Regions from separate parts of the Paenibacillus sp. FSL H8-0122 genome, predicted to be linked through region 2. Evidence: a T-box and tRNA genes for the amino acid it is inferred to sense, from the RefSeq annotation. Region 2 holds a T-box; the other holds one or more tRNA genes.
What was found. A T-box is a leader RNA that pairs with one kind of tRNA and senses whether it is charged. The one in region 2 lies ahead of pheS (phenylalanine--tRNA ligase subunit alpha), so its partner is inferred to be a tRNA-Phe.
Positions count from the first base shown of each region.

Region 1: it has a tRNA-Phe gene. The T-box ahead of pheS (phenylalanine--tRNA ligase subunit alpha) is inferred to sense a tRNA for this amino acid. The anticodon was not compared.

Region 1 covers NZ_JBBOTB010000001.1:6,552,714-6,557,126, reverse strand. The annotation lists rRNA gene NSS64_RS27980 (23S ribosomal RNA) at 1-1,098, shown strand, start outside; tRNA gene NSS64_RS27975 (tRNA-Ser) at 1,181-1,272, shown strand; tRNA gene NSS64_RS27970 (tRNA-Met) at 1,297-1,373, shown strand; tRNA gene NSS64_RS27965 (tRNA-Val) at 1,383-1,458, shown strand; tRNA gene NSS64_RS27960 (tRNA-Thr) at 1,492-1,567, shown strand; tRNA gene NSS64_RS27955 (tRNA-Asp) at 1,586-1,663, shown strand; tRNA gene NSS64_RS27950 (tRNA-Phe) at 1,690-1,765, shown strand; tRNA gene NSS64_RS27945 (tRNA-Tyr) at 1,770-1,852, shown strand; tRNA gene NSS64_RS27940 (tRNA-Lys) at 1,864-1,936, shown strand; gene NSS64_RS27935 (PucR family transcriptional regulator) at 2,084-3,184, shown strand; gene NSS64_RS27930 (ABC transporter ATP-binding protein) at 3,294-4,413, shown strand, end outside.
Region 2 covers NZ_JBBOTB010000001.1:4,629,006-4,633,418, reverse strand. The annotation lists gene NSS64_RS20015 (hypothetical protein) at 1-1,655, opposite strand, end outside; T-box leader at 1,876-2,152, shown strand; gene pheS (phenylalanine--tRNA ligase subunit alpha) at 2,212-3,246, shown strand; gene pheT (phenylalanine--tRNA ligase subunit beta) at 3,588-4,413, shown strand, end outside.

The DNA of each region.
Region 1 (4,413 bases), 1.9 Mb from region 2:
TGTGCGAAGCCGCAAGGCGAAGTATACGGGCTGACGCCTGCCCGGTGCTGGAAGGTTAAGGGGAGCGGTTAGGAGCAATCCGAAGCTGTGAACCGAAGCCCCAGTAAACGGCGGCCGTAACTATAACGGTCCTAAGGTAGCGAAATTCCTTGTCAGGTAAATTCTGACCCGCACGAATGGCGTAACGACTTGGGCGCTGTCTCAACGAGAGATCCGGTGAAATTTTAATACCTGTGAAGATGCAGGTTACCCGCGACAAGACGGAAAGACCCCATGGAGCTTTACTGCAGCTTGATATTGAATTTGGGTACGATCTGTACAGGATAGGTGGGAGCCGTGGAGGCAGGAGCGCAAGCTTCTGCGGAGGCGCCGTTGGGATACCACCCTGATCGTATCTAGGTTCTAACCTGGTGCCCTTAGCGGGTACGGGGACCGTGTCAGGCGGGCAGTTTGACTGGGGCGGTCGCCTCCTAAAGAGTAACGGAGGCGTTCAAAGGTTCCCTCAGAATGGTTGGAAATCATTCGCAGAGTGCAAAGGCATAAGGGAGCTTGACTGCGAGACCTACAAGTCGAGCAGGGACGAAAGTCGGACTTAGTGATCCGGTGGTACCGCATGGAAGGGCCATCGCTCAACGGATAAAAGCTACCCTGGGGATAACAGGCTTATCTCCCCCAAGAGTCCACATCGACGGGGAGGTTTGGCACCTCGATGTCGGCTCATCGCATCCTGGGGCTGAAGTAGGTCCCAAGGGTTGGGCTGTTCGCCCATTAAAGCGGTACGCGAGCTGGGTTCAGAACGTCGTGAGACAGTTCGGTCCCTATCTGTCGTGGGCGCAGGAAATTTGAGAGGAGCTGTCCTTAGTACGAGAGGACCGGGATGGACGTACCGCTGGTGCATCAGTTGTTCCGCCAGGAGCATGGCTGAGTAGCTACGTACGGACGGGATAAGCGCTGAAAGCATCTAAGCGTGAAGCCCCCCTCAAGATGAGATTTCCCAATTAGTAAGACCCCTTGAAGACGACGAGGTAGATAGGTTGGAGGTGGAAGTGCAGCAATGCATGGAGCTGACCAATACTAATCGGTCGAGGGCTTATCCAAACACACTAACACACAAATTCGTTTTGGATTCAGTTTTCAGGAATCAATTTCCTGTGCGGATTTACATGGCTACCATTAATTTGGAGAGATACCCAAGTGGCTATAAGGGGACCCTCTGCTAAGGGGTTAGACTGCGTAAGCGGTGCGAGGGTTCGAATCCCTCTCTCTCCGCCATTATAAATCCAATACTTGTAGTGTGGCGGCGTAGCTCAGCTGGCTAGAGCGTACGGTTCATACCCGTGAGGTCGGGGGTTCGATCCCCTCTGCCGCTACCATACATACCCGGAGGCTTAGCTCAGCTGGGAGAGCATCTGCCTTACAAGCAGAGGGTCGGGGGTTCGAACCCCTCAGCCTCCACCATTTTTATGTTCGAATTGTATTGCCTTACACCGTGCCGGTGTAGCTCAACTGGTAGAGCAACTGACTTGTAATCAGTAGGTTGGGGGTTCAAGTCCTCTCGCCGGCACCATTTTTTACAATAAATTGTGGAACCGTGGTGTAGTTGGCCTAACATGCCTGCCTGTCACGCAGGAGATCGCGGGTTCGAATCCCGTCGGTTCCGCCATTTTTTTGTTTTTAGGTTTTTTTTATGGCTCGGTAGCTCAGTCGGTAGAGCAAAGGACTGAAAATCCTTGTGTCGGGGGTTCGATTCCCTCCCGCGCCACCATCATGGAGGCTTAGCGAAGTGGCCAAACGCATCAGACTGTAAATCTGCTCACGTACGTGTTCGGTGGTTCGAATCCATCAGCCTCCATCCCTTTTTAGGAGCCATTAGCTCAGTTGGTAGAGCACCTGACTTTTAATCAGGGTGTCGAAGGTTCGAGTCCTTCATGGCTCATCTTAAGTCAAACGGTCATCACTTTAGGGTGGTGGCCTTTTTTGTATTTTGATACATGATACAAGTATGCTCATAAGCGCAAATTCCGCATTTTACAGCAAAATATGATAAAATAAGCGAAAAAAGCAAAAGTGGTGGAGAATGGTGATGATGGATAGTGAGGGTTTGCGTCAAAAATTGGAGCAACTCACCGGAAAGAGGACCGGAATCAAGCAGCTGGGGAGACAGCATTCCGCTTCACTTTTTGGCATAGGTACGGATAAGGATCAGGAACTGCCGGTCATTCATGAGGGTTATCTCTGGCTTCCCCTCTATGAGAATGATGGCCGTGTTACAGCAGTGTGGGTGGAGACAGAGGGGCTGTCGCCGCTGGAGCTGGAGCTGGTGAATTATGCCGGACGCAATTTTGCGGTAGCGCTGAAGGCAACCGGGTTCAAGGAAGAAGGGGAGATGGAGGCGCGGCAGCTTAGCGGCTGGCTGAATGCCCAACTGGAGCAGGAGAAGGACGATGCGGAGATCCCGGATGAAATCTCACTGAAGGGCCGGCTGTTCGGAGATATGATTCCGTTCATGCTGGTAAGCGAGAATGTTCATAATCCGCAGATGACGTATCGCTCCTTAATGAAGCTGCTGCGCAGTTATTTCGAGAATGATGTATTGCTGGTTCCCCTGCAGGATAAGGAATGGTTAATTTTAGCCCGTAAGGAACTCCTCACAGGCGGAGATGATAAAGAGGATGAGGAAGAGAGTGCTGAGGATCTGCTGTCACAGACTTCTATGGGGCTGCATGAACTGATTGCCAGTGAGTGGGTTGGCGTCTTCCATCTGGCGGTCTCTCCAGCCATTATCCCGGTTAAAGGTCTGACAGGAGCAGTCGCCTTGCTGCGGGAGACCATTATTCTTGGCCGTATCTTCCAGGTAGGCGATTATATTCATCTGCCGTGGGAGCTGCACATGGAGCGGCTGGTTAACAGTATTCCGGATGACCGGCGGAGACAGCTGCTGGGCCAGATCGGTGATTACACGGCGGTACTGGCGGATAAGGAAATGCTGCTGACGCTGGAGAGTTTTTTTGAAATGGACTGCAATGTCAGTGAAACCGCCAAGAAGCTGTACATTCACCGCAACACGCTGCTCTACAGGCTGGACAAGATCAAACAGGAGACGGGGGCCGATGTCCGCAGCTTTGGTGATGCCGCTATTGTGAAGCTTGCCATGTTATTGTATAAAGTGACGAAAAGAAAATAGGTTTTTTGTGAACCTTGCAAATAGCCATGAGGCCGGCTCTGGGGTAAGATAAGTGTACAAGAAAGCGTTTGATTTTCTAATCCAATACTAGACTCGAGGGGGAAATACAATGGCAGGCGTACGTTTAGAGCATATTTTCAAAAAATACCCGGGTTCCGATAAAGCAACAGTAATCGATATCAATCTTGATATTAAAGATAAGGAATTCCTCGTACTGGTTGGTCCTTCCGGTTGCGGTAAATCCACAACCCTGCGTATGATCGCTGGTCTGGAAGAAATCTCTGAAGGTAAAATGTACATTGGTGACCGTGTAGTGAATGACGTTGCTCCTAAAGACCGTGATATCGCGATGGTATTCCAATCCTACGCCTTGTACCCGCACATGAGTGTATATCAGAACATGGCTTTCGGTCTGAAATTGCGCAAAGTGAAGAAAGAAGAAATCGACAAGAAAGTACGCGAAGCAGCGAAAATCCTGGATATCGAGCACTTGCTGGAACGCAAACCTAAGGCACTGTCCGGTGGTCAACGTCAACGTGTCGCTCTAGGCCGCGCAATCGTCCGTGATCCACAAGTCTTCTTGATGGATGAGCCTCTTTCCAACTTGGATGCTAAGCTTCGTGGTCAAATGCGTGCTGAAATCACTAAGCTGGTGAAACGCCTTGAAACTACTTGTATCTATGTAACGCATGACCAGACAGAAGCAATGACGATGGGTGACCGAATCGTAGTTATGTACGATGGTATCATCCAGCAGGCAGCTTCCCCTGAAGAACTGTACAATGAGCCTACGAACCTGTTCGTAGCCGGATTTATCGGTTCCCCTACCATGAACTTTATCAACGGTACTCTTTCCGAAGTGAACGGCGCTGTCCGTTTCCGTGCAGAGAACCTTGATGTTGAAGTTCCAGGCGGCAAAGCTACAATCCTGCGTAACAAAGGCTTCATCGGTAAAGATGTAATCATGGGCGTTCGTCCAGAAGACATTCATGAAGAGCCAGTGTTCCTGGAAGCTTCCCCTAACACAATCTTCACTTCGATGGTTGATGTTACGGAAAACCTTGGTCATGAAATGCTCCTCTACTTGAGCGGTCTTGGCAATAACACTGTAATTGCGCGTGTAGATGGACGTTCCACTACCCGTGAAGGCAGCAAGCCTAGATTGGCCATCGACATGAACAAAGTCCACATCTTCGACAAAGAATCCGAACTTAACGTTCTGCTGGGAT
Region 2 (4,413 bases):
CCCTTGGTCTCCTGGAGGATGAGCTTGACTAGCCTGAAATCCAGGGTGTATGGAATATGGCCTTGAACCGTTATTTGAGTGCTGGCACCAGGGGCAAGGACTGAAGAGCTGTTGTCCGTATAAGTCTGCGAAGAGGAGCTGAGATCCTTCTGATCCACCAGGAGTATTCCTGTAAAAGCAGGCAAAGTAATGGTCTTGGACGTTGCATTGCGTATCGTTAGTACAGCCTGTACCAGATCCTCGCTGCCCCAAGGCAGACGCAGCAGGGAGTCCAGAGAGACAGCGAAGGTACCATAGGTATTGGTTACGCTGGTCTCGGCAGCGAGATGAATCTGGCTCTCCGGCGTGTAAGGGATGCGGAAATAGGCCACAGGCAGCGTTACTTTATCCGCGCTGGCCGCAGGAGCAATCATTTGCAGCTCCAGAGAATTCTGAGCCAGCTCCAGCGGAACATTCGCGCTCAGCTCAATCAGCTTCTCTTCCAGCGGCTTCAGGGTCAGGCTGCTCAAGGCAGTGGCCGTCACCGGGAAGCTATAGCCTTCCGCCGACTTGACGTTAAGCTCATAAGCAGGCAAAGTGACCGCTGTGCTGCCGGTATTCTTCACCCGGAGCTGATAGCTCCAGACACCGTTCCCGTTATCCGCATGCACATTTGCCTTCAGCAGCTGCATGTCCACCGTATTGCTGCCGATGGAGACCTTCTTGGTGTAGCCCGCCGCTACGGTGAAATCTGCGGTTACTGCAGCCGGAAGTGCGTAGGAAGAGACAGGCAGGTACAGCTTGAGTTCTTCATCCAGCTTGGCGATCTGTAGCGTCAGCTTGCTGACATTCATGTAAGAAGGGATCTCGGTCATATAATAGAGCGTCCTCTTCTCCTGAGGCTGGAGCTTGAATTCGGGGCTGCTGTCATCCAGCGTAAGCGTGAAGACAGAGCCGCCCGAGGATTTCAGGTACAAGGTATAGCCCGGATCTGTAAGCACTTTGTTACCTAGATTGGTTAGGCTAAGCCCGACCTTGGCATAGACTTTGCTGTTATATTTGTAGATTTGCACGGATTCGGCTTTGGTGCCGGCTGTAATACCGCCGAGTTCAACCTTTCGGGTCTCCCCTGTAAGCGAGGACAGAGAATAATTGGAAGGAATCGTGAACGTGCCTATACGCTGTTCATAATTAGAGGCGCTGAAATTCCAGCCGTATATGTTGATTTTGAGTCCTTTGACTGAGGCGGCAGTTCCAATATTCGCATAGTATGTAAGACTGGTGCTTTGTTTAGCAGGGATTTTCTTGACCGCACTGTCTGCGCTGACCGGAATTCCTTTAATGATGCTGCCGCCCGCAGTTACAACTTTGGAGAAATAGTCCGCCAGATTGACGCTGCTGCCGGCAGTGTTGGTATAGGTAAGCGTGTAGGTGAGAATATTACCGCCGGTTTGGCTCTGAATCCCTACATGGCTCAGCTTCACCTGAAGCGCGGTGCCGAGCTTGAGCGCACTTAGACCGTTAAGTGTGGAGACTTCCGTGACCGCGCTTGCTGCTGTGGCAGCCGTTGAACCGGATGAAGCGGCATAGGCCGTGGTTCCCGGGCTGCCTGCGGTTTGACTTGCGGCAAATGTGCTGAGCAGCAGCAGAACAAATGCTTTTTTTCGTGTAAGCATGTAATTTCCTCCTTGTATGATCTCTTAAGGGAAAATATCAACATTGACTGAATGTCCGCTGAAAAAAAAGCCGTCAAACCGCGCTGAAGCTTAAAGGGAGCTTAAAAGAAGATAAAAAATAAGCGGAAGTTGCGCGGCTTGTCAAACGGGCTGTTTTTGCATATAATAGATGGGCATATCTTCCCAAGTGGAGGATCGAAGTGCAGAGGTTATAATCCGCATACATGCAATGATGGAGAAGAGTACGCAGTGCCTGGCTTACAGGGAGGAAGCGCCGCAGATTGAGAGCGTTTCTAAGAGAGCAGAGCTGCCGAAGTTCACTCCGGAGCAGTTCCCTGAATGTGCTTGAAGAGCGCTAGTAGGGGGGACCGGCCGCAGACCGTTATTTCTGTATAAAGTGAGACAGGTCTTTGCCGCACCGAAAGAGGGAATATTGCTCTTAAGGGAAGCGTACGGCCGTCTAACAAGGGTGGTACCACGGTCTTTTCGTCCCTTTACCGGGAGGAAAGGCCTTTTTTTGTTGAACAATATGAGATTTGAGGGGGCAGTACAAGCCATGAAAGACAAATTGGAAGCACTGAAGGCTGAGGCGCTGACGAAGCTGCAGGCGGTAAACGATCCGCAGATTCTGAATGACCTTCGTGTCAAATACCTTGGCAAAAAAGGCGAGCTGACAGAGGTTCTGCGCGGTATGGGCGGACTAAGCGCAGAGGAGCGTCCGGTGATCGGCCAGGTGGCCAATCTGGTGCGCAGCGCCATTGAAGAGGTGATCGGCGCCAAGCAGGAGCTGTTCCAGCAGCAGGAGACAGAGAGCCGTCTGAATGCGGAGAAGGTCGATGTAACCCTGCCGGGCCGCGGCATGCCGCAGGGCGGCATTCATCCGCTGAGCCGGGTGATCCAGGAGATCGAGGATATTTTCATCGGCATGGGCTTCCAGGTTGCAGAAGGACCGGAAGTGGAGACGGATTATTATAACTTCGAGGCGCTGAACCTTCCGAAGAACCATCCGGCCCGCGACATGCAGGATTCCTTCTATATCACGGAAGATATTCTGATGCGTACCCAGACCTCGCCGGTACAGGTGCGTACCATGCAGGCCATGAACGGGGAGAGTCCGGTCAAGGTCATCTGTCCGGGCAAGGTGTTCCGCCGTGACGACGACGATGCGACCCACTCCTTCCAGTTCCACCAGATTGAAGGCCTGGTGATCGGCCGCAATATCCGCATGAGTGACCTGAAGGGTACCCTGCAGCAGTTCACCAAGGAGATGTTCGGGCCTGCGGCGGGCATCCGCCTGCGCCCAAGCTTCTTCCCGTTCACCGAGCCTAGCGTTGAGGTGGATGTAAGCTGCTTCAAATGCGGCGGCGAAGGCTGCCGTCTCTGCAAGCAGAGCGGCTGGCTGGAGATTCTCGGTGCCGGTATGGTGCACCCGAATGTGCTGCGGATGGGCGGATATGATCCAGAAGAATACAGCGGCTTCGCGTTCGGCATGGGCGCTGAGCGGATCGCGATGCTGAAATATGGTATTGATGACATCCGTTACTTCTACACGAATGATATGGGCTTTGTGAAGCAATTCAAGGGTATTTAGGGATTTGGCGGGTGTGTGCGGGGGCGGGACGGATATTGTTAAGCCGGAGGGATGACGGCAGTGCTAATTAAATGACTGCGATTGAAGGACCGGAGGGGAATTTTGGAACTGGAGGAGCGGTAGCGTCCGCCTTTAGGATTGGATTTCTACTGCGGCCAGCAGTGTAATCAGGAAATTCAATCCTAACAGCGGCCGGAAGTCCAAAACTTCTCTGTAGGAACACTGCAATGCAGAATTTTGTTGCGCGAAGTTGACGTGGGCTTGTTTATATCCGCTTCCGCGCCCCGGCGCAGGCCGGCATGGAGATCAATACATCTGAAACAAAAAGGAAGTGTGCGATTATGAAAGTATCAACCGCCTGGCTGGCCGATTATATATCGCTGGAAGGGGTGACCGCAGATGAGCTGGCGGATAAAATCACCACCGCCGGCATTGAGATTGACGGAGTAGAACGCCGCAACAAAGGGATTTCCGGGATTGTGACCGGCTACGTGAAATCCAAGGAGAAGCACCCGGACGCCGATAAACTGAATATCTGTATCGTCGATGCAGGGCAGGGTGAGGATCTGCAGATTGTCTGCGGAGCTAAGAATGTCGCAGCGGGCCAGAAGGTTCCGGTCGCGCTGGTAGGCGCCAAGCTGCCGGGCCTGGAGATCAAAAAAGCCAAGCTGCGCGGCGTGCTGTCGCAGGGGATGATCTGCTCGGCCAAGGAGCTGGGCCTGAACGACAAGCTGCTGCCCAAAGAGCTGCAGGAGGGCATTCTCGTGCTGCCGGAGCAGACCGAGGTGGGCCAGGATATTCTCAAGCTGCTGGGTCTGAATGACGAAATCCTTGATTTCGACCTGACGCCGAACCGTTCCGACTGCCTGAGCATGATCGGTGCCGCTTATGAAGTAAGCGCAGTGCTGGGCCGTGAGCTGAAGCTGTCTGATCCGGCGGCAGAGCTCGTGGAAACGGGCGGGAAGGCTGCGGACTCCATCACGGTTACCATTGAGGACGAGGCATTCTGCAGCCATTACGCCGTGCGTTATATTGCCGGAGTGAAGACCGCGCCGTCCCCGCTGTGGATTCAGAACCGCCTGATGGCGGCCGGGGTACGTCCGATTAACAATATCGTAGACATCACCAACTATGTGATGCTGGAATACGGACAGCCGCTGCATGCAT